3 regions of the Bacillus kalamii genome follow, and region 1 is predicted to be linked to each of the others. Evidence: riboswitches for the same ligand, from Rfam matches in the RefSeq annotation. Region 1 holds a riboswitch; each other region holds the start of a gene.
The links. Region 1 has a riboswitch for thiamine pyrophosphate ahead of thiT (energy-coupled thiamine transporter ThiT). Riboswitches for the same ligand answer to the same signal wherever they lie in the genome.
Positions count from the first base shown of each region.

Region 2: it holds a riboswitch for thiamine pyrophosphate, as region 1 does, so the genes downstream of both, ABC357_RS23550 (ABC transporter substrate-binding protein) here and thiT (energy-coupled thiamine transporter ThiT) in region 1, are expected to answer to the same signal.
Region 3: it holds a riboswitch for thiamine pyrophosphate, as region 1 does, so the genes downstream of both, thiW (energy coupling factor transporter S component ThiW) here and thiT (energy-coupled thiamine transporter ThiT) in region 1, are expected to answer to the same signal.

Region 1 covers NZ_JBDFMI010000006.1:1,063,527-1,071,597, forward strand. Annotated here, with positions in the region: gene ABC357_RS23050 (methyl-accepting chemotaxis protein) at 1-244, opposite strand, end outside; gene ABC357_RS23055 (M14 family metallopeptidase) at 458-1,714, shown strand; TPP riboswitch at 1,830-1,937, shown strand; gene thiT (energy-coupled thiamine transporter ThiT) at 2,006-2,605, shown strand; gene ABC357_RS23065 (OsmC family protein) at 2,646-3,101, opposite strand; gene ABC357_RS23070 (VOC family protein) at 3,238-3,594, shown strand; gene ABC357_RS23075 (MFS transporter) at 3,700-4,896, shown strand; gene ABC357_RS23080 (glycoside hydrolase family 16 protein) at 5,073-5,912, opposite strand; gene ABC357_RS23085 (glycoside hydrolase family 16 protein) at 6,237-7,502, opposite strand; gene ABC357_RS23090 (GNAT family N-acetyltransferase) at 7,851-8,071, shown strand, end outside.
Region 2 covers NZ_JBDFMI010000006.1:1,161,079-1,169,149, reverse strand. Annotated here, with positions in the region: gene ABC357_RS23570 (TatD family hydrolase) at 1-440, opposite strand, end outside; gene ABC357_RS23565 (ABC transporter ATP-binding protein) at 444-1,175, opposite strand; gene ABC357_RS23560 (ABC transporter permease) at 1,162-1,944, opposite strand; gene ABC357_RS23555 (thiamine-binding protein) at 1,941-2,222, opposite strand; gene ABC357_RS23550 (ABC transporter substrate-binding protein) at 2,245-3,237, opposite strand; TPP riboswitch at 3,370-3,480, opposite strand; gene ABC357_RS23545 (thioredoxin family protein) at 3,633-4,181, shown strand; gene ABC357_RS23540 (HAD-IIIA family hydrolase) at 4,275-4,817, opposite strand; gene ABC357_RS23535 (MerR family transcriptional regulator) at 5,016-5,837, shown strand; gene ABC357_RS23530 (DUF554 domain-containing protein) at 5,896-6,579, shown strand; gene fabG (3-oxoacyl-ACP reductase FabG) at 6,628-7,368, opposite strand; gene ABC357_RS23520 (acylphosphatase) at 7,502-7,774, shown strand; gene ABC357_RS23515 (stage II sporulation protein M) at 7,916-8,071, opposite strand, start outside.
Region 3 covers NZ_JBDFMI010000001.1:1,972,965-1,981,035, reverse strand. Annotated here, with positions in the region: gene ABC357_RS09945 (M20 metallopeptidase family protein) at 1-145, shown strand, start outside; gene ABC357_RS09940 (MFS transporter) at 228-1,418, shown strand; gene ABC357_RS09935 (ROK family protein) at 1,516-2,703, shown strand; gene ABC357_RS09930 (hypothetical protein) at 2,827-3,327, opposite strand; TPP riboswitch at 3,630-3,718, shown strand; partial or broken gene thiW (energy coupling factor transporter S component ThiW) at 3,801-4,299, shown strand; gene ABC357_RS09920 (GntR family transcriptional regulator) at 4,444-5,172, opposite strand; gene ABC357_RS09915 (ADP-ribosylglycohydrolase family protein) at 5,321-6,307, shown strand; gene ABC357_RS09910 (PfkB family carbohydrate kinase) at 6,312-7,214, shown strand; gene ABC357_RS09905 (DUF4083 family protein) at 7,383-7,559, opposite strand; gene ABC357_RS09900 (RDD family protein) at 7,697-8,071, shown strand, end outside.

The DNA.
Region 1 (8,071 bases):
CCGCTAGACCTAATGGAACAAGCCAGACAAACGGAACATTTACCCAGGAATCGGTATGCAGGATGAAAGCGAAAAGAAGCATGGAAATAATAGATAATAGTTTAAAATGCGTACGTTTTTTTGATGATTTGTAATACAGGACAGGAATTAAGAATAATAGAAATTGAATATTATAAAGGGCGTTCATGACCGTCCAATGAGGCATCCCATATAGAACGACCTGAACAATATTATTAATGATCATCAGAATAAATGCCGCTAAAAAGACTCTGTAAACAATGACATTCACTTTTTGTTCATTCAGCGATTTGCGGGTAGTGGACACGGTATTTTCCTCCTATGTAAAGCCTGTGTATATACTCCTAGTTTAATATACATATATAGAAAAATCGACAATAAAATGGTAAAATCGTCAGTATTTAGTAAAAAAGCTATTTCGCGGCGGGGAGAGAGATGCATGAATACGTGGAAGAGAAGATGGGTCATAGTCTTGGCAGCGGCGGTTATCTTGTTCGTTGGGGTTGCATGGGGCATACCTAAGTTGCTGGCTGTATGGTCAGCTCCAGAAAAAATAAGTAAGAATGAATTAAATACCCATTTCCTTACCACCTATGAACAATCCAGAAAACGGTTTTTGACGTATGAGAAAACATTAAAAAATACATATGAGCATACCGAACAGCATGCATACAGCATCCATAAAGAAAAATTAACAATCGATACCGTATCTGCAGATGCGAATAAGAAAAAGGAAAATTTGCTGGTCATTACAACAGGTATGCATGGAATCGAAGGATATGTAGGGACTGCTATGCTGGATGTTTTCCAGAATCAGATGCTGTCAAGTCTGGATCCTGATACAACTGGGCTGCTATATGTCCATGCAAGTAATCCGTGGGGAATGAAGCACGATAGAAGATACAACGAAAATAATGTCGATTTAAACCGTAACTTTGTTTATGAATGGAAAAGCTTTAACTTGGCAAGCAACAAGAAATATTCAGACCTGGATCGTTTCTTTGAAAAGAAAACGCCTGTTGGAAATAGTACGATCCATGAATTGGGCTTTGCGGGCAGTCTTGTGAAGGAAGTAATCCGCTCCGGAACCGGGAAGATTGAGGAAGCTCTCCTGACCGGCCAATACAATCATCCTAAAGGCGTCTATTACGGCGGAAGCGGGGATGAGGAATCCACAAAGATAGTAAAACAACTTTATAAAAACGTCTTGGGGAGCCCTTACAAAAATATTATTCATGTCGATCTCCATACAGGTTATGGCCCAAGGGATCAAATGAGCATTTTTTCAAGTATAAATGAAACGATGACGCAAAAAGAAGCGGAAAAAGCTTTTCATTATCCATTAGTCCTGACTCCGGAATCAGATGATTTTTATATGACGAATGGCGATAATACAGAATACTTCTATAAGCTCCAGAAGGAAAAGTATCCTGATAAGAATTTCTATACCACCACTTTCGAATTCGGTACACTGGGTGAAGACCTCTTGGGCTCTTTGAAGTCCCTAAGGAATACGATCGATGAAAACAGATTATATTGGAATGGGGAGAAAAGCGGCTTGACTGCTGAAAAAATCCGCAACCGTTATCAAGAGATGTTTTATCCCTCTGAGCAGGAATGGCGTGAAAAAGCGATTAAGGATTTTAAGCAGGGAATGGAAGGAGTACTTGCCCATCAAGGATTTTTGGATAAATAAATAATAAAAGCAGAAGCGGGAAAGTACCTTCTGCTTGTCTTTATTAGAAAAAAATGAAGCCGATAGCTTTCCATTTCGTGAAAAATGGGATATAATGGTAGAAAATTACATACGAACGAACCACAAGGGGAGCTTTAAGCTGAGAGTGGAAGGATTTGATGTCCTTTCTGACCCTTTGAACCTGTTAGTTAGCACTAGCGTAGGGATGTGGATAATGAATGGCAGCTGCATTCATTTTTTCTGTCTGAAAAGTTCTCCTTGGGGCTCGTCTATAAAAAGGGGGCTTTTTTTATGAAGAAAATGGGTTTATTCGTTATGATTGAAGCAGCTTTCCTGGCAGCGTTCGCACTGATTCTTGATTTGGTTCCTTCCATCAAGATCACTAGTTTTGTCTCCATCTCGTTTGCTATGGTGCCGATTTTTATCATATCGCTCCGTTGGGGAGTCAAAGCAGGGATGCTGTCCGGTTTTCTATGGGGATTGCTGCAGGTTGCAGTAGGAGACGTGTATATTTTGACTCCAGTCCAATTTATGATTGAATATTTCCTTGCATTCGCTTGTATTGGCTTTGCGGGAATCTTTAAAAGGGCTGTTAGCCAAGCCTTAACCAATGGAAAAACGAAAAAAGCGGTTATGTTCATGGGCGCTGCTGTTATCGTAGGGAGTGCAGCTCGCTATTTTTGGCATTTCATTGCAGGAATCATATTTTGGGGCAAATACGCTCCGAAAGGCATGTCCCCTGTTATTTACTCCTTGATTGTAAATGGGGGAACAATGATCGGCAGTGCAATCCTCTGCGGAATAATCCTTGCTGTTTTAACTGGAGCATCTTCAAGGATCCTATTGACGAAGACAGTCCGCAGATCATCTGCGGTTCCACTTTCAAAATAAACGAAAACCGGGGATGCGTGCATTCCCGGTTTATTTCAAGTCATAGGCTGCTTGCCTTCGATACGTCCGGCAGTTGCTCGACCTCGACATTTCCTTTGATGGCGCGGCTGATCATACAGGAGGCCTCCGCTTTGGCAGCAAGCTTCAAGGCAAGTTCCTCATCTTGAATGGTTGCATCGTGACGCAGCACGATATGGGGTCGATGAATGATTTTCTTGTATGTAATAACACCCTTTGTGACATCCACAATTCCTTCAGAATCCATTGTTAAAGCCACTTTATCAAGCTTGCTCCGCTCCATCATAGCCGCCAGTGTAATAATGTAGCAAGTAGCGGCTGCGCCAAGAAGCATTTCATCTGGATTGGTGCCTATTCCCGGACCTTCCATCTCCGGCGGTATCGACACTTTTGTTTTCAGGTTTCCCGCTGCTATATCGCCAACATCATTCCGCAAACCGGGCCAATTGGCTTTTAAATGAAAAATATGTTCGGCCATAATAAAATCCTCCTCCTTTCTATCCAGTGTAAGGCAGACAGACTGGGAGTTCAAAAATTTGGTATAGTACATGCAGAAGGATATCAGGATAAGAAAGGCGTATTAGATCCATAACGCTAAGAAAGGAGGGAGAATAATGTCCATTGTCCAATCTAAAATAGGGGCGGTATTCATAGCAGTCAGCGATATTATGAAAGCAAGGGAATGGTATTGCTCATTGTTAGGGTTAGTTCCGGAATATGACATTGTGGCAGGGCATCTTTGCTGTATTCCTATGGATAATAACGGGATGAATATTGTACTGGATAGTAAAATTTTTTCAGAGAATGCGTATGCAAGGACTCCTATTTTTCATTTTAATACGGATGATATCACTGGGGCGTATCAGGATCTAAAGGGCAAGGGAGTTGAAATTGCAACGGAAATTCAAGACGGCCATTGGTTCAATATTATAGACCCGGATGGAAACAGGCTGATGATTTGTGAATGTTGACGGTTGCTTTACCTATATGTCCCCCTAAAACAAAGCCCTTTACTTGGTAATAAAGCGCTTACAGGTATACGATAGAGGAAGAAAAGAAAAAAGGGGATTTGTCAGGTGGGACATATTGAACAAGGAGATCCATATTTCAGAAAAACACTTTTGGCTTTATTCCTCGGCAGTTTTGTCACCTTTGCCGACTTATACAGTACACAACCTGTTATCCCGCTCATTGCAGAGCAATTCGGAACAACACCGGCGGGAGCCAGCTTGTCACTCTCTTTCTCGACAGGAACGATGGCGATTATGCTGGTCATTGTATCATTATTGACCCAGGGCATTAATAGGAAAAAAGTAATGGGCATATCATTAACATTATCCGCCCTTTTATCCGTTGCTGTTTTGTTCGTCCATTCGATGCCGCAGCTATTGGCGATCCGAGCTCTTCAAGGAGCGGCGCTGGCAGGCTTTCCATCCATAGCGATGGCGTATATAACGGAAGAGTTCAAGCCGATGAGCCTCGGTTATGTAATGGGGATCTATGTAAGCGGGAGTTCCATTGGAGGTTTGGCCGGCCGTCTGATTATCGGGACATTATCCGACTTCATATCATGGACAGCGGCCATTTCGACTCTTGGTTTGTTATCGTTGCTGATTTCATTGTTGTTTTGGAAGATGCTTCCGATGTCCACGCGGCCTAAGGAAAGCAACCTTTCTTTTAAAAGAACAATGCAATCATTGAAAAATAATAGTACCAAGCCGCAGCTGCTTCTTCTGTATGGCATGGGTTTCTTGCTGATGGGATCTTTTGTATCCGTCTATAACTATATTGGCATACCATTGATGAAGGCACCATACCATTTATCACAGGTGGTCATCTCATTCATCTTCATTGTTTACCTTGTGGGGACATTCAGTTCAACCTGGATGGGGAAAATGGCCGATCGCCATCAACGGAAGCTTGTCTTATTATCCGGTGTGGTGATGATGCTCATAGGTGTACTACTTACACTGACTGTACCCCTTGTTTTGAAAATCGTCGGCCTTGTTATATTCACATTCGGTTTTTTCGGCGCCCATTCGATTGCGTCTGGCTGGGTCGGCTTGCTTGCCGAGCAGAGTGAAAAGGCTCAGGCCTCTTCGCTGTATTTACTGTTTTATTATGCGGGATCAAGTATAATTGGTGCGCTTGGCGGCGTTTTCCTGCACAGGAACGGTTGGAGCGGCGAGGTCATGATGGTAACAGCTCTTTTAGTTGTCGGAGTGGTTTTTACTCTGTTTAATAAGGCAGAAAAAAAGCCGATTAGGGCATAATCGATAGAATTAGATTATAATTGATTTACTGAAAATTCTTATTGAAATAAGGTCTGCTATGGTACATGCAATCTAAGGCAGACCTTGTTCTTAGCTATCATTTAATGTGTCATCGTATGGTCCAATTCAGAAAAAAAAGCAACGGTTATCGTTGCTTTACGTAGATTTATTATTAGTTATTGTAATTCTGTCATTACCTTTAGGTCTTGAATTTCAAAGAGAAGAGGGAATTCCGTGTTTTCATCGGGAGCCCCTATCCATCCTCCGCCCCCAATCGCCAAATTAATAATGAGATACATAGGTTCATTAGGGATTCCTTCTGTAGAGGTATATTGATGGACCCCATCTACAAACCATTTAATTTCATCTTTATTCCATTCTATTGCATATGTGTGAAATTCATCAAGATTATCTATTTGAAGAAGTTTAAAGGATCTCTTATTCTTTTTGTTTTCTTCCCAATGATTCACATAGTAAACAATGTTTTTTTCAATGCCGACAGCTTCAAATATATCAATTTCCGGTAATGATTTTTCTTCACTAGGAAGCATCCAGATAGCTGGGAAGGAACCATTTCCTCCATTTGTACGTGCTACAATTTCGATTCTCCCGTATTTCATTTCAAATTTATTTTGAGTAGTGATTTTTCCTGAGGTGAATTTGTGCTTCTTATAGTCCTCTCTTTTCCCCGTTAACAATAAGCTGCCATCTTGGATTGTCACATTCTCTTTTCTGTAATATTGTTGTTCTTTATTATAGTTATTTCCTCGTTTTTCGATATTCCATTTTCTTTTATCGAAAGTATCGAATGTTTCATGCCATTGCAATACCCACTTTCCATCAATGATAGTTGGTGGTGGTGGGGAGGATGTTTCTTTTTTTTCTTCTGTAACTGAACTTGTTTTATTGCTTTTTTCACTCTCTAATTCTTTCTTAGATGACTTTAAATGTTGCCAATATACAAAAGCAGAAGCCAGAAGAACACAAATCAAAATAATAAAAAGCCCTTTTTTCATTTTTTCCCGCCTTACAACTAGATTTTTTTAATTAAACAAATATTTGTTTCTTTAATCACAATAAATATTAGAATGCTATTTATAAGAAATACTCAACGATAAATTATATCAGTATATTAAGTTGTGTGTAATAAGAATAGATAATTATGCATTTTTATTATTTTTCTGGAAAATAAGTCATTGTTATAAAAGGGAAATCTTAATTGGAGGTTAAAAATGGTCTTTGGTTGGATTTGAGTTCTTTTTGAATTGGAGATTATAACAAGAAGCATCCGTTAATCGGATGCTTCTTGTTTGAGCGTCATTTCCTGATGCTGAAGTTATTTAGTTGCCTTTATTGCAATAGACAAGCCATTTTAATTCATTTTCTAATAGCTTTTTTATTCGCTTTGCTTCCGCTTCTTGTAAATTCTCTAATTTTATGCGATATATTGTTTCAGTGCCGGTCTGACTATAAGTGAACACCCAGTTAAATTTAGCTTTTAACGATCTGGTTTTTTCTTCGGTAATTTTTTGACTGCTATATGTTTGGTCAAGGACGATTCGATAGTTCTTTCCTATTTTAGCGTCTATTTCTACCAGCCTGCCGGTTAATCCTGCTTCTTTTTTCAATTTTAGAAGGGCTTTTTTTGCAGAATCATAGCTTGGGAAAGACCCAGTCTGTAATCTGTAAACCATTTTTCCTGGTTCTTCTACATGTGATGCCGTTAATCCAGTCAAAGCTTCAAACTTCTGTTTAGCATTTTCAATTGAATTTTTGCCAGTGAACGTCCCGGTGGATAAAGTGTATTTTTCTGTTTTTGAACTATCTCCATCAATTGTCTCTGACTGATTATAGGGAGTAAAAATAAAATTAGAAATAATGATCTCTGTTTCTAAGCCATTTTGGGGTGCTTTACCATTAGCTAGCCAAAGATTCATATGTATTTTAGCCATACCTTCATCAGGCACTTTTTCATTAGTATATGTCCACTTTTTCCAAATGAAATCCTTATGAGGAATATTAATATAATGTCCGCCTAAGGATTCGAAATTTATTTTTTGTGGCTGCCAGTCAAAACTATGGGTTGACCAAGAACCATCTGGCATAGCCACATTGAATTCTTTAAAACTTCTTAATGAATCTTTCTCCCAGATCGTATATTGTGTATTGGGGGAATTATCGTGTCCCCATTTGGCAAATTCAATATCAATTTCCCTATTCCCCTTAAGATGGGCATCGGATGATTCCATATCGTATGTAAATAAGCCCAAAACAACATTAGAGTCTAGGTTATCTAACTTAGAATCAATAAAGAATGTATATTTACCATAGCCCAATACATTTTTATTAATTACTTCCGCTCCTTGCCATTTTCCATTTCGATAGGTTAATTTCATATGCAGCTGGCCGGAAGAATCAACCCATACGTTTGAAGCACTATCACTGAAATAGTTAGGTCCTGGCCCCTCTAAAGAGATATTATTTCTGACTTCCCAATCATGATCGGCAAAACGTATTTGTCTTTCATAAGCTCCTACTTTAATTTCGCTAAAAATTAAGCTTGTAAACAATAGACCCATACATACCCCAATCTTTTTTAAATTCATAGTATACACTCCTATTGTATTTGAAACAATTCATTTTTAAAAGTCGAGAAATTAGTTGTATAAATTATATTAATATACCTAATTTTAGTTTAATTTATTTTTTTGCTATTATCAATAAGATTCAAAATACTTTATTTGGTTTACTCTATCGAGAAATGATTAAAATAACGTTCGATATCGATTTCTATAGTGAAGGAAAATACGTTTAGTTGTCGAAATAGAATTAAAGAGGCATTAGAAGGGCATTAAGATAATTAGATAACGTAATGGAGGTTAGTCGATTGCTGCTCTATTATTGATACTTTCTATATCGCATACTCCCAAAAATAAATACAGGGGTTGATATAGATGATTTATACGTCATCATTGGACAAGGTTTCGGCAGATATGCTGCATGGTTTTTTCGTTGGTTGGATGGAACATCCGGATGTACACACACATCTACAATTGTTAAAAAATAGTTATAAAGCCTTTCTGGCAATCGATGATAAAGAAAATCGTATCGCCGGCTTCATTACTGCCATTAGCGACGGCGTTCTTTCCGCCTATATTCCGTTATTGGAGGTTTT
Region 2 (8,071 bases), 98 kb from region 1:
CCATGCTTCTCCAACAGCATGCAGGCTGTTTCACCATCCTCATAAACAGCATGCAATATTATCGGTTTATCATGTTTTTTGGCGAAGACGATAAATCGTTCGAGCAAATCGATATAGGGGGCCATATCTAGGTCCATTTCTTCCTGTCTTTTATAATATGGAAGGCCTACCTCTCCCACCGCAACCATTGAATCCACATGATTCTCCATCCATTCAAACAAGGCCTCAATTTCATCAGGATCAGGGATATCCTGCTCCGGATGAAAACCGAAAGCCGGTTTAATGCGTGCGTCCTGCTTGCTTAATTGAAGATTTGTTTTACTGGAAGCAAGGTCCATCGAAACAGCGATAAAATAAGCGACATCGGGTACAGAAAGAAGCCTTTCCCTCTGTTCATCTTTATATGTATCAATATGTATATGGCTGTCTATCAGTTTCATCTCTTATTTCTCCTTCAATAATTGATAAAGCTCTTGCTTCAGCAACTGAAAATCGCCCTCCATGATAATCCCTTCCTGCCTTGGGCGGGCAAAGGGCACCTGGACCTCTTTTATAACCGTAGCTGGTTTTGAAGAAAGTACATAAATTTTGTCCGAAAGATATAGAGCCTCTTCAATGCTATGAGTGATGAACAAAACAGACCGGCGATTTTTCTCCCACACATTCAATAACCATTGCTGCATCGACAGCCGTGTCAATTCATCCAATGCAGAAAATGGTTCATCGAGGAGCATTAATGTTTGGGGGCTGGCAAGGCTGCGAACGAAAGCGACCCTTTGCTTCATCCCCCCAGATAATTGATGGGGCAAAGACTGCGCATAATCATGCAATCCAGCCTTCTTCAACAGCTCCAATCCTTCCTGCTTATCAGACTTGCCGGATAATTCCGCTCCCAATAACACATTATCTAGAACTGTTCTCCACGGCAGAAGGGCGGGCTGCTGGGGCATATAACTTATATGCCCCTTCTCGCCGGTAATAGCCTTTCCATCCAGAAGAATTTCCCCTTTGCCGGGCTTGTACAGCCCCCCAATCAAATGGAAAAGGGTGCTTTTGCCGCTGCCTGACGGACCAAGGATACTGACAAACTCCCCCTCTTTTACAGCCAACGAAAGATCAGCCAACACACTTTGCCGGCCATTGTATGAGTATGCAACTTCTTTAATTTCGAGCATTTCTTTCTTGCCCCTCCTTTCTTTTCCACGAGACCATATACCTTTCCAATAGGGATATAGCCAAGAATAATAACAAACTTAAGCCCATAACTATAATAATCGCAACAAATACGCGATCAGTACGGAAGGACTTAGAAGCCATTGTCATATACACGCCGATTCCATCCTTCGCCCCGAGCCATTCAGAAATGACTGCACCCATCACACTATATGTAGCGGATATCTTCAAGCCGGAGAAAATAAAAGGCAGCGAATGGGGAAGCTCCAACTTCCAGAATAACTGCCGTTTATTCGCACCCATCATTTCAAAATAATGCTTAAGCTCGTAAGGCGTTTGCCGCAAACCATCCAAGGCAGCGACAGCAACAGGAAAAAAGCAAACAAGCGTGATGACAATCAATTTAGGAAGAAGGCCAAAACCGAACCAAATGACCAATAAAGGTGCCAATACAATAATTGGAACATTTTGGGATAAAATCAAAAGTGGATAAACAGCATCCTTCACACCAGGAAACAGATGAAGGCATGAGGCCAAAAGCAGACCGATTACACTTCCTATGAGCAACCCCAATAACGACAGTTCAACCGTAGAAGCCAGCTGCCCTGAAATACGCCCGAAGTCCGCCACTCCCTCTTTGAAGATTTCGGAAGGCGCCGGCAGCAGCCACGATTCGATTGAAAGTACTCTCACGGCGATTTCCCATAGAATCACTATACCTAAAAGAAGAAAGAAGGGAGAACCCTTCTTCCATACATGGCGCTTTCTCATCTATATTTCTCCGTCAACGTGCCAAGTGTGATTCCATCCGGTTGAAATAGGATTTTCACCTGTGTGATGACATTAGGTGATCCCAATTCAATCATGCGGTGGTTCATTTTTTCAATTATTTGCATAAGCTCCGACAAGTCGCCCTCCATTGTTGTTTCCAACGGATGCACTTCATAAGGGACTCCGGATGCATCGATAATACTTATCGCCTCATCGACCATTTCAATAATGTTGTCCCCTTTAGGGATAATTTGAACACTTACTAACGCATTTGCCATGTCAGTTCCTCCAGTTCATCATTTATTTTTTCGGTAAAAATTCATTTGTGAATGCTTCTTTCGGATTGAAATCACCTTCAAGAAGTTTATTTTCCTTCATCCATTCACCATAATTCTTCCAAACGGACAGTTTTTGGACTCCCCATTGTTCTGCGTCATCCCGGTAACGTGAGGCTAGCCACTCCTGGCTTTTCTTCACAAGGTCCTTATCCAAATCCGGCTCTGCCTTAGACAATATCTCAGCCGCTTTATCCGGCTCCGAAATCGCATATTCATAGCCCTTTGATGTGGCTGCGACAAATGCTTTGACCATATCCGGGTCTTTCGCAATCAGTTTCTCGCTTGCCGTCAGTACTGGTGTATAGTAATCCAATTTATCGCTGTAGTCTTTCACATAAAGCATGTTCAGCTTTTCTCCTCTAAGCTCTGCTTCAATCCCTGTCCAAGCGTAATAGATCCAGGCAAAATCAATATCCCTTTTAACAGCAGTGAAATAATCGGTATCCCCAATGTTCATGATATCGACTTTCTTCACATCGGCATGGTCCTTTTCCATTATGGATTTCATGATTGCTTCCTCGACAGGAGCTCCATAGCCGCCGTATTTCTTTCCTTCAAAATCCTTTGGGCTTTTAATGTTTTTGCCGGCAGGCGATGCAAAACCAGACGTGTTATGTTGAATGATTGCAGCAATCGAAACAATCGGCACTCCCTGTGTACGTGCCTGCGTTAATCCTTCCTGATAGCCGATTCCGAAATCTGCCTTTCCGGAGGCGACCAATTGGTCCGCTCCTGCTTCGCCTGGCTTGATAATATCGACGTCCAGCCCCTGCTCTTTGAAATACCCTTTTTCTTTCGCCACATATAATCCTGTATGATTCGTATTGGGCGTCCAATCAAGAACAACTGTCACTTTTTTCAATCCATCCTTTTTTTCGGATGATTGTTCTTTTGTACTGCTACAGCCCGCCAATACTAGCAAAGCCGCCAACAAAACCAAAATCATCTTCTTCACTTATTGTTCCTCCTCTTCGCCTATTCAAACATGCGGTGTGTTTCACCTTAGTGGAATCGATAACCCTCATCGAAAACATAAAAAAACGCCCGAAATATGTTTTCGGACGCGAGCATACATTACATAGTATCACTAGCTGTAATAAATGTTCCCTCCGCTGGCATAACCCAGATCAGGTTCAAAGAGTCAGCATCTGCTTGGATGCAATCTCAGCCGGCAACACCGGCCCCTCCACATGAATTGAATTAGTATAGACTTTTCATCGTCATTATACCAAATAATCTATTAAATGCAAAAAACTTATAAAATAGCATTTTTCATGCTAGTCTTATACCAATCTTATCTGACGGAATTTTCTGTATGATAAGTAAAACAACCAATAAGGAGGAAAGAGAATGGATTTACGTAAATGGTACGGAAAAGGATTTACACAGCAGGAATATATCGATTATATGCAGGCGAACAAAGAAAATTTGTTGAGCATTAAGGAACGATTTTCCCTTCACTCACCTGATAAAGTAAAGCAGTTAAAAGGGGAAAAATTGCATGCACTTATTCTTACGGCAGATTGGTGTGGCGATGCAATGGTGAATCTTCCTATTTTTATGGCGATTGCAGAAGCTGCCGACCTGAAATCGACTTACTTAATCAGAGATGAAAACCTTGACTTAATGGACCAATATTTGACCAACGGAACAGCACGCTCCATCCCGATTATTGTATTGGCAGATGAAGAAGGCAATGAAGTGGCCAAATGGGGGCCAAGAGCGAAGTCTGTCCAAGAGAAAGTCACAGCCTACAGCGCTGAACTTCCTGCAAAAGAGGATCCCGCATATGAAGATTCTTTCAAAGCCTTTATCGGTAAAATGGGTAAGCTGTATACAACAGATCCTGCCATTTGGAAAGAGATCGAAGAAGATATGCTCAATACCTTTGTTAAATAAAGGACTTTGCTTGCATCGGCCAGTATACATATAGAATTGTTATTGCCCTACTCATTAGAAAGGAAGATCCTGCTGTTGCAGTCTTCCTTATTTTCATCTAAGCACTTGCTCCAGCCTGTACTTTCTATATAGCCACTCTATCGCTTCCTTTAAATCTTCGGCAATAAAATCCACATCTCCTACTTTATTGCTATGTTCCAATAAGGTATTGTTGCCGGCACCGGTTTTTACTAGAATTTTGATGGATTCCGTTTTGGAGGCTGCTGCCATATCGCTCCATCTGTCCCCTATTACCACACATTGATCCAGTTTGAGAGAATACATGTCGGCACATTTCAGCAGCATGCCCGCCTCCGGTTTTCTGCAGGGGCAGCGATCCTCTGGTTTATGGGGGCAAAGAAAAACATCATTGAACCCAAATCCCTTTAATTCCTCATAAAATGATTCCTCTGAGGCTTCCTTGTTAGCGATTCCCGGTTGATTGGTGAATGAGAATACTTTGATTCCATCGTTCTTTAATTTTTGTATCATGTCCACTGTAAAAGGGAACAGTTTGAAGGAACCAGGATAATGCACTGTATCATCCCCTCCGATAGTGCCATCCCTATCCAAGAATATTGCCTCTATTGCTTTTATGCCCATTTCCTGCTCTCCGTTTCTTAGCGCAGTATTCATGTTGAATCACCGCTCTTTCAATATGTACGTACAAACTCTGAAGCAATCACTCTATCCACTTTCCTAACTCTACTAATTCTCTCCTGCTGTCCAGTTTCCCTTTTTGGGCATCAGATTTGATATACTTGCGATACAATGAGTTTATACAGGAGACACAAAATGGAAAATACATTTTTAATAGGGGAAATATCCAAGCTTTTTCAAATTGATATCCGCACCCTGAGATATTACGATAAAATCGGCCTTTTCAAACCGCAATCGGTTGATTCTTCTTCCGGCTACCGCCGCTACACAATCGATCAATTCGAGCAGTTGAATACAATTATGTATCTTAAGTCTCTCAATGTTCCGCTGAAGAATATTAAACTCTTTTTAGAAAATCGAGACATCGACCATATTTTATTGCTTTTAGAAGAGCAGCAACAGGTAACCGAACAAAAATTAAAGGAATTTAACCAGATACAAAAAAAGCTGGAAAGAAGGATCCGGCTCATAACGGATGCGGCCGGGACAATCAAATTGGGGGCCATCCAGGAAATACAATTGCCGGAACGAACCATCGTCCTGCTGAAGGAAAGGATTCATAAGGACCACAATTTAGAAATGTTTATCCGATTATTGGAGAACAACGCTAATATGAAATCCGCTATTTTTCTTGGGGAGGTCGGCCTGTCCATTTCAGTTAAAAACTTGCATGCGTTGAGCTTCGATGAATACAGCTCCCTATTCATTATGGTCAATCAAGAAAAAGAACCTATTAAAGAAGCCAAGGTACTGTCTGGGGGAAACTATCTGTCCATCAGGTTTCAAGGGACACACAAAGATGCGGCACCTTATTACAAACGGCTTATGGATTACGTTTCCGAAAACGGATATACACTTGAAGAGGACGCTTTAGAGATCACGTTAATCGATTATGGTTTCACCAATGATACCTCAAAATTCATTACAGAAATACAGCTATTGGTTAAAAAAAATTGACCCTCCAGTAACTGGAGGGTTTATTCTTTTTTTATCTACAAAATAAGGAGAGAATTATATGATAGGAACATTGGTCAATTGCGGAACGATTCTGGCAGGGAGCCTAATAGGCAGCATTTTCAAAAAAGGGATCAAGGAGTCCTACCATGAAATCCTTATGCAAGCAATGGGTTTGGCGGCCATGGCGCTTGGCATCAGTTCCATTGTCAAATATATGCCTGCCAGCCATTATCCGGTCCTTTTTATCGCCAGCCTGGCTATCGGCGGACTAGCAGGAGAAAAAATGGACTTTGAATCACATTTCAAAAAAGTAGTTTCTATATTTTCAAAAGGGACTGCAGCTGAAGGTTTGTCCACTGCCATTATTTTATTTTGCGTCGGTACATTGTCCATTGTAGGGCCGATAGAAAGCGCGTTAAAAGGGAATCATACTTATCTATTTACCAACGCGATCCTGGATGGTGTCACTTCGATTGTACTCGCCTCTTCATTCGGTCTAGGTATCGCTTTTTCAGCCATCGTCCTTTTTTGCTGGCAAGGTTTTTTCTATGTTCTGGCAGGGGCTATAGAGCCGCTCCTTACAACTGAACTCTTGACTGAAATATCGATTATCGGAGGCGTCCTGATCCTTAGCTCAGGGATTAGCATATTAGGCATTAAGCAGATCAAAACGATGAATCTTTTACCCGCTTTGCTTGTACCGCCCTTATTTATGGGATTAAAGCATGTATGCGGATTTTAACGCAAAAAGGAGGCAGGAATTTGCTGGAGTTGCTCTGCCTCCTTCCTTTTACATCATTAATCCCCCGTCCACTTCAATCACCGTACCGCTGATATATTTCGCTTCCTGGGAAGCCAGGAAGAGATAGGCGTGCGCAATATCTTCCGGCTTGCCTAAATGCTGTAGTGACACTATATTTTTTACCTGTGACAATAAATGCTCTGGGACACTTTCGATCATGGCTGTTTCGATGAAGCCGGGAGCGACCGCATTTACGGTAATCCCCTTTCTTCCAAGCTCTTTCGCCCATGTTTTTGTCATCCCGATCAATCCTGCCTTGGCTGCGGCATAATTGGTCTGTCCGATATTGCCGTTCACTCCAGCAGCGGAAGATGTATTAATAATCCTTCCATGGCTGCTGGCTGCCAAATAAGGCAGTGATGCTTGTGTACAATGGAAAACGCCGGTCAAATTCACATTGATCACAGCCTGAAAATCTTCCGGCTTCATTTTGGACAGCATTGCATCTCTCGTAATGCCCGCATTATTGACGAGAATGTCTATTCCGCCGAAACGTTCCGCCACTGCGCGGACCATATTATTAACGCTTTCACGTTTTGCCACATCAACCTGAAAGAAAGCAACTCTTCCTTTATACTCGGACAAATCCTGCAAACGAGCATCCATTTGCTCGACGTTGAAATCAGCGATTGCTACTTGCGCTCCTTCCTTCAAGAAAAGCTTCACGGCTTCCCACCCGATTCCTTTTGCCCCTCCCGTAATAATCGCTATTCTATTCTCCAATCTCATTCTTCTCTTCCCCCTTGCTAATCGATTCGCTATCATTTTAACACATCTATGGAAAATACTGTTTGTTTAAAGAAGGCCAATGGGTGCTATGTGATACTATATAAATGAACATATATAGAGAAAGGATGATAAAATGCGCACTGTTTCAATGAAAATCCAAGGCCATGTCCAAGGGGTAGGCTTCCGGTTCTTTACGCAAACGACAGCTGTTGCAAACGATATAAAAGGGTGGGTCCGCAACACTAATGATGGCGATGTCGAACTGGAAGCAGAAGGGCCAGATCAGAAAATGGAACTCTTTATCCGCAAAATATCGGAAGGCCCCCGCTTTTCCAAAGTTGACCATGTTACACTAAACGACCTGTCCGAACCGAAAGGATTTCAGGAATTCAAAATTTCCAATTAATAGTCTGATTGGAGTCTGCAATGAAGTATGCTCGAAGCAGGGTGAGAAACGATTTTCCGCAGCAGTAAAAAGCAGCCTATCCGAAAAAGGCTGCCCGATAGCAATCAGGAAATCCAAAGATTGTGGTCACTGTACTCCTTATTATGTTAAAAACAATGGAGTGATATATACTTCAATAACAGCGGAAATAACAAGAAGCGGCAGGATAACTGCGATAAATGTTTGTGCAACCATTTTTACAACAGTGCCAAAGGTTTTCGTTTCTTTTCCTGCTATTTTTTTAACAAGCCATGTGCT
Region 3 (8,071 bases), on a different contig from region 1:
TGGGGGAGGTAATCCAGAAATGGCTGCCATTTATCCGAACCATCATCCAAAATTCGATGTCGATGAGAGATCAATGATCAATATAAGTAAAATGTTTTTATCTGCTGCATGTCATCATTCAACTAGTAGTTTACAGGCCCATTAGAGCAAACTCCTTATTTATAGTAATCAGTATTGTCTTGAAGTCAATTATAAGTTAAGCAAAAGTATCAACGGCGGTGGTATTAATGAAAAAAATGGTTGCGGTTTATTCAGTGGCTTTTGCTGCTTTTTTAGGGCCATTCAGTCAATCAATCTATGCACCCATTCTGTCTGATGTGGCTTCCTATTTCAATTCTCCTCAATTGTTTGTGAATGCTAGCTTGTCCATTTATACCTTTTTTTTGGCCATCATGCAAATCGTTTATGGCCCGCTTACTGACCGTTTCGGCCCCAGGAAAGTATTGATTCCTGGGGTGGCTATTTATATTATTGCCTCGATGGGTTGTTATTTTTCAACTTCCATTTATCCCTTTTTAATATTTCGGGGCATTCAAGCGAGCGGGATTGCAGTAGGTACTGTTGCTTCGGTGGCTATAATTGCCGAATTGTGCGAAGGTAAACAGCTTGGAAGGGCGATGGGAACCTATCAGATGCTTGTCTCATTGGGGCCTGTATTAGGGCCTGTTTTCGGAGGGATTATATGGGGATCGTTCGGCTATAGTGCAATCATTAGTTTGCTTATAGCCTTGGGGGCCCTTGCCCTTGTGCTAAACGCCTATTTTGTAAAAGGAAATGCAGTTGTTAAAAATGCCGGCGGTTTAAAATGGTCTATGATAAAGAACATCGTCAGCAATAAGATTGGGATTTCCATTATCAGTCTTGGATTTATTCAATATTATACGTTTTTCTCATTTCTAGTCTTTTATCCGATGATATTGATGGAACGTTACGGTTTAACAACCGTCGAAAAAGGGCTGGTATTCTTGCCGTTATCAGGCTGTATTGTATTAGGGAGTTTTATAGGTGGGAAATTGGCAGGGAAAATAAGGACGCCGCGCTTTTTAATCATGATTTCTTTCTTGAATGTACTTGCGATTTTGATTAGCGTAGGCAGTTTATACATTTCTTTCTATTTAACGATCGTCTGCAGCTCGGCTTTCGGTTTGTGCTTGGGGATGTCATTGCCTGTGCAAACAATCATGCTTTCCCAAGAATTTTTGAATGAACGGGCAACATCTGTAGGCATCTATAACTTTTTCAGATTTTTAGGGATCGCTGTCAGTCCTGTGATTGGGGGATTTTTATATGAAAAGGGAAATGTTTTATTACTGTTTGGTGTGATATCTCTCATTTTCTGTATAATTGTATGTATGATCAGGTTGAATTTTAAAAAGGTACAAAATGGACAAAAAGAAGTAAAACAAATGATCGTCTGATTGTACATGGGAAATGAGATCAAAGCAGTTTTGCATCTATTGCCGCAGACAAAATGGACTGAATTCCATATATTGGAGGGGGAGGGGTGAGGAATGGATGTTTAAACCTTTTTTAGAGGATTTCACGATTAAGAATAAAGCCTTGAAAGATATATATTATTATATCCTGAAGAATGGGCCGGTAACTAAATTAGAATTGATGGATACTATTCAATTAAAACAAACCACTGTAAAAGATAAAATGGAAGAGTTGTTGAGTAAAAAATATATAAAAGAGAATGGCCATGGGAAATCCACCGGAGGCAGGCCGCCTGTCCTTTATACTATTGAACCAAGATCAGCCTTTATCATAGGCATTCAGATTTCCCGTTTGGAGACGAATGTAATATTGGTCGATATGCAGCTTGCCACTATTGAACAAGAATCCTTTTTGTTGTCATCGTTGCATACCCCTTCAATCGTATTAAGTAAAATAAAGGAGATCATTTTGTCCTTTATCGATAAATATGAGATTCCTTTTGAGAAGCTGCTTGGAATCGGAATCGGTTCAATCGGGCCGCTCGATAGAAAGCAAGGGATTATTCACCAAATGGAATCACCGCTAGCTCCAGGCTGGGAAAATATCAGGATTGCTGAAATACTGAGTGCAGAAATCCCAGTGAAAATAATGTTGGAGAATCTAGTAGAGACTGCTGTTTTGGCGGAAGCAAACCATTTTTCAATTCCGGCAGGCGATATACTGTATTGTATCAGCGGAAGAGGGTTTGGATGCGGAATTATGTCAAACGGAGAATTGATAAGAGGCAAAAATGGTGATACAGCCCGATTCGGCCATATGATTATCGAGGTGAATGGGCGTGAATGTTCCTGTGGGAAACAAGGATGCTTAATTGCGTATACGTCTCCATATGCCATTATTGAAAATATGAGAAAGAATAACCCTAAAATGAACTCATTTGACACAGCGTTTGAAAATGCCCAAATTGATGATGTGATTGCCTTTCTCAAACAGGAAAAATCGATGGTTGAATCGTATGTCATGGAATCCGCCTATTATTTAGGTATTGGCATAGCGAATATGGTCACTATGTATCAATCTGAATATGTTATATTGGAGGGACCGTTATTATCCGGTTACCCCGATTATTATGAGAAAACGGTGGAATCGGCTCGGAACTTTTTGGACAGGCGGGAGAAGATCACGTTTAGTAGAGGAAAGCTAGGTGAAAAGACGCCTGCACTAGGAGCAGCATTATTGATTCAAGATTCATACTTTTCTATTTAGAGTATTTTCTCTGGAAATACTCTAAATAGAAGCCGATACTTGCATTCTCCTTATTTCCTTAGCTTTATAACATCTAATCAACTGATTGATTCCTGAGCTTATAAGGGGTTAGGGTATATCAGCCTAGAAAGGCTTTAAAGAAAAACTGATTTCACCGAGACCGCCATTATCAGTGGTAGCTACTACACGATAATGTCCGACAACACTATTAGGTTGGAATAGGAGCCTCTCTACTAATCTTTTACCAGGCGAAACAGATTGAAAGAAAAGTAGCTTATCATTAGGATCAAAGAGTTTAAAGTCGAATGCAATATCCCCTTGGTTTACTAATTGAAATATCAATGCTTCCATTTTGTTTGGGGATTGAAAATACATTTTCCATTCAGCACCGAACTTGTTATCTATATAACTCGCTAATTCTGGAGCCTTTATTGCTCCATAATCTCCTATGGCATCATTCTGTACAGTGACAGTATACGGCTCCTTTTTTTCTTTTTTCTTTTGCTTAACAACTGAGACTTCGGAAGAATGATCCCCTTTATCAGATTCAGAACGGAAAATGGATACCGCTGCTAACAAAATAATACCAATCATGAAACTGTACAACACTATTTTCAATTTCATAAAAACTCCTTTTTCCATTTTGTGTAATTTTATATACGAATCGTATCATTTTTAGTAATCCTTATCAATCCATAAAGAGACTCCGATTGTTTTGCCGTAAATCGAAAAAAGTCGGTTAAGAACTAGTATATAAAATGTTCCCCCCTTGTTTTTTTGAGAAGTAGTAGGAGGATGATACCATCAAGATAATCGTTATATATTATCATGATGGTTGATTTGGTCATATCTGTGTTGCAAAGCTGATATCTTTACTGGGAAAAATGACGCATTAATAAAGATTTCTTTGCCGCAAAACTTCATATCTGTTCTACTGGGGGCGCCGTATGGCTAAGATGGACCCTTTGCACCTGATCCAGTTAGCACTGGGTTAGGAAAGTAGTTTTCGGAGGGAATGTTATTTTTCTCATGTGCCGCTGTCCTCATAAGGAGAGCGGTATATTTATTGACATCAAGGTAAAAGTAAGGGGATTTAGATGGAAAAAACGGAAAAAATGACACTTACGGCTTTAATAGCAGCATTGATCAGTATATCGACCAGCTTTATTTATATTCCCGTTGGCTTCGCAAAGATTTTTCCGATCCAGCATTTGGGCCAATATGCTGTCAGCTGTCCTTATCGGGCCTTGGTATGGACTGGTACAGGCATTTCTTTCATTCATGTTTCGAAATGTAATGGGAACAGGTAATTTCTTCGCATATCCCGGCAGTATGATAGGAGCCTTTCTGGCAGGCGTTTTGTTTTCTAAGACAAAGAAAGTAGGGAATGCTGCACTTGGTGAAGTAGTTAGGACGCGGATTATCGGAGCGGTGGCCACATATCCGCTGTCAACACTATTGCTTGGAAAGGAGAGTACCATATTTGGGCTAATTCCCGCTTTTTCAATTAGTTCCTTTACTGGTGCTTTGATGGGGTATGGGTTATTACAATTATTGGTTAAAAATAAAGTGGTTATTCATAAGGAGAAAAGGTAGCGGGATTCCTGCCTGGGTGGGAATAGATATTGTTATTTTCTAACTTTGATTGATCAGGTTCAGGATGATACATGGAGTTTATTTAAAACCTACTAATTTTTCATTTAATAGAATAATAAAAAAGCAATGCTGGATGCACTGCTTTCACCTGTTATAATTTTCCGCAAAATAGCCGATGACATCGCTTTTTAAATAGGTTTCATATAGTTCAAACGGTATTTCTTTGCCCTCTTTTATGCTAAAAGAGGTTGCGTTCAGTTTTAATAACGGATGGTTTTTGCTGCAGCCAAGAAGGGAACAGATTCGATCATTTCCGTTTTCTGCCGTGATAAATTGTGAGGCTTTTGTCATGTTCAATTGATAAAACTCTTTTAAAATGGTGTAAAGCGAGTTTTTGCCGACATCGAAATAATCCAATTTAGGAAACAGCTTGCAAGGAAGGATGGATGTATTGATGCATAGTGGCTCATCATCCGCAAAATAGAGGCTTTCAATCACAAAAACATCTTCCTCCTCGCTCATATTCAATCGGTCCGCCATTTGTTTGGATGGCTTTGTCACTTGCTGTGAGAGCAATTGTTTCGAAGCTGTTTTACCTCGCAAAGAAATCATTTCTGTGTAACTATGGATGGTGCTCAGCCCTTGTGGTATATCATTAGATGAGACAAAGCTTCCTTTTCCTTTTTGTTTGTACAGATAATGGTCTTTTACAAGTTCATCAATGGTTTTCCGTATGGTCACTCTACTGACACCATAGTCTTTACACAGTTTGTTTTCCGAAGGGATGACCTGATGCGGTTTCCATTCATTGTTGTTTATTTTCTGTATCATATCTTGTTTGATTAATTCGTATTTTGGTAAGTGGTTTTCCATTGTTTTAACCTCAATATGTATTGTTAAACAATAGTATACCAAACCATCCTCTTATAATGATATATTGACATAATATTTGTAAGCGAATACAATACGAGTGCAAGCTGTTATTACAAGTTGTATTGAAATTGTTTTGAGGTGAGAATAGATGAAGAATAAAATGGCTGGAGCTTTATATGGGATGGCACTTGGCGATGCGATGGGCATGCCATCGGAGCTATGGGGCAGAAATCGGGTCAGAAATTATTTTGGTAAAATAGAATGCTTTTTGGATGGACCGAAGGAAAATGAAGTAGCCTGCAATTATACGCGCGGCCAATTTACGGACGATACTGGGCAAGCACTTGTTATACTGGATTCATTGATGGCAACGGGTTTTAAACCGGTTCCCGCTCATATAGCAGAAAAATTGCTTGAATGGGCAGATAAAGAGAACGCCTTTGAGAATAATATTCTCGGTCCGACTTCAAAGGTGGCACTTCAGTCTTTTCGTGAAAACAAAGACGCGAAGACATTTACTGATCAAGCACTTTCGAATGGTTCGGCTATGCGAATCGCCCCGATCGGCTGTTTGTTTCATCCGGAAGAAAAAGAAAAGCTAGCGAACTATGTGTATGATGTTTCACAGGTTACCCACACAAGTGACATCACTATTGCTGGTGCAGCTATGATAGCGATGGCTGTTTCATCGGCTATTGTGAATGCTGATTTTCAAACCGTTTTGGAGGATGCCTATGCAATAGAGCCTATCGCTAGAATTCTTGGTGCGGAAACATATAGCCCTTCCTTAACAGCTCGAACCAGACTGGGCATTCAACTGGCCGATGAACATAAAGGAAATGATGTTGACTTCTTGGATAGCATCTATGATTTGATAGGAGCTGGCGTCAACATCAGTGAATCAGTGCCTGCAGCCCTTGCTATTGCATATTATGCGCAAGATGCCAATTCATGTTCATTATTGTGCGCCAATCTGGCGGGCGATACAGATACGATCGGAGCAATGGCGACAGCTGTATGCGGTGCTTTTACAGGCGTGGATAAGATAAGAGAAGACTATATCGAAGTATTAGAGAAAGAGAATGATACGGACTTTGGGTTATATATCGATTCATTAATGGGCGCGAGGGGGTAATGACGTGAAATCCTTACTTATTGGAGCAGCAGTAGTGGATATCATTATGCGAATACCTAAATTGCCTGAAAAAGGCGGTGACATATACTGCAGCGGTAAACATGTAACCGTTGGCGGCTGTGCCTTCAACGTGGCCAATATCTTGCGCGGATTTAACGTTGAATACAGTTTGTTAGTTCCTGTTGGCGAGGGAATGAATGCTTCCATTGTTAGAAAGGGCATTGAGGAAAATGGCCATCAGATTCTCATCTATGATCCTGAGATGGATAATGGGCAATGCCTATGCCTCGTTGAAGATGATGGGGAAAGAACGTTCATAACGACGTTAGGCATCGAGGGACATTTTAAGAAAGAATGGCTTGAGACTATTATGGGAAGCGACTATGAAAATATCTATTTCGATGGGTACCAGATGTGCAGCGATGGTGCTGCATCCATTGTGGAATGGCTTGAAAAGCAAGCTGATAAGCGGCTCTTCTTTGCTCCTGGCCCTGTCATACAATCAATCGATAAAGAGTTGATGGAAAGAATTTGTGCCCTTCATCCGATCGTCCATTTAAATGAAAGGGAAGCGCAATTATTCACCGGTCAGACTGAGATAGAGTCTGCAGTTCAGCAGTTATTCAATCATAGTCAAAATAAACTATTTGTGACACTTGGTGCGGAAGGTACACTGTTTTATGATGGCTGTGAAATGATGAGAATCGAAGGGGAATCTGCGGCTGCGGTCGACACAATCGGTGCGGGAGACAGCCATGTAGCGGCCATTATGGCAGCTTTGTCCTTAGGATATAATGATATACAGGCATGCTCAATTGCCAATAAGGTAGCTGCTAAAATGGTTCAAACAGAGGGGCCAACATTAAGGCAGCAAGATTTCGACCGAGACTTTTTCTTGGCTATATAACCATTCATCAATAACTAATGTTTTTGGCATTTTTGATAAAAATAAAAAAACTCCCTTACTCATACTCATACATCTTGAAGGATAGAGAGTACAGTTAGGGAGTTTTTTGTTGAATATCTCTATTGATCTATTCTTATTGCCAAGAAACAACGCTAGTACATGTGTTGATCACTGCTGCTTTTTTTCTAGCAATTCAATGATTCTATCCATTTTTTTGTCCAGGGCAGCAGCGTTATGCTTGTTTGTTGTTTGTTTGCGGAAGAGGCTGATTAGGGCAATGATCATAGAAATAATGAATAACAGGATTAGCAGCTGAAAAAGGATATCACCAATATTATCATTCATGCAGAATCTCCTCCTTACCATTACTGTAACATAATTGCCAATTTCAGGTATATAAAGAGCTGATAAATAGATAATTCAATTTTTATACATTAGTTACATAATTATGCTACACTACTATGTGTTTGAGGAGGGATATTATGCATAATACAGTAGGTTTTTGGAAACGATTATTGGCGATGATTTTGGATGGTGTCATTATTACACTTCCGCTGACAATCATCAGTTATTTATTTACCGGTGATTGGGATGAAAGCGATCTGGCTAGTTTCATTGATTTTCTCATTTCCTTCATTTTACCGATTGTATGGTTCGGTTATACAGTGGGAAAAAGAATTGTCGGCATACGGATTGCCAGAGTGGATGGACGAAAAGTCGGGATTGGAACTATGCTCTTAAGACTTGTTGTCTCTTCGCTCGTCTACATACTGACATTCGGTATTGGATTCATCATCAGTGCGTTTATGGTCGGGCTCAGAAAGGATCATCGAGCAATCCATGATTTCATTGCAGGG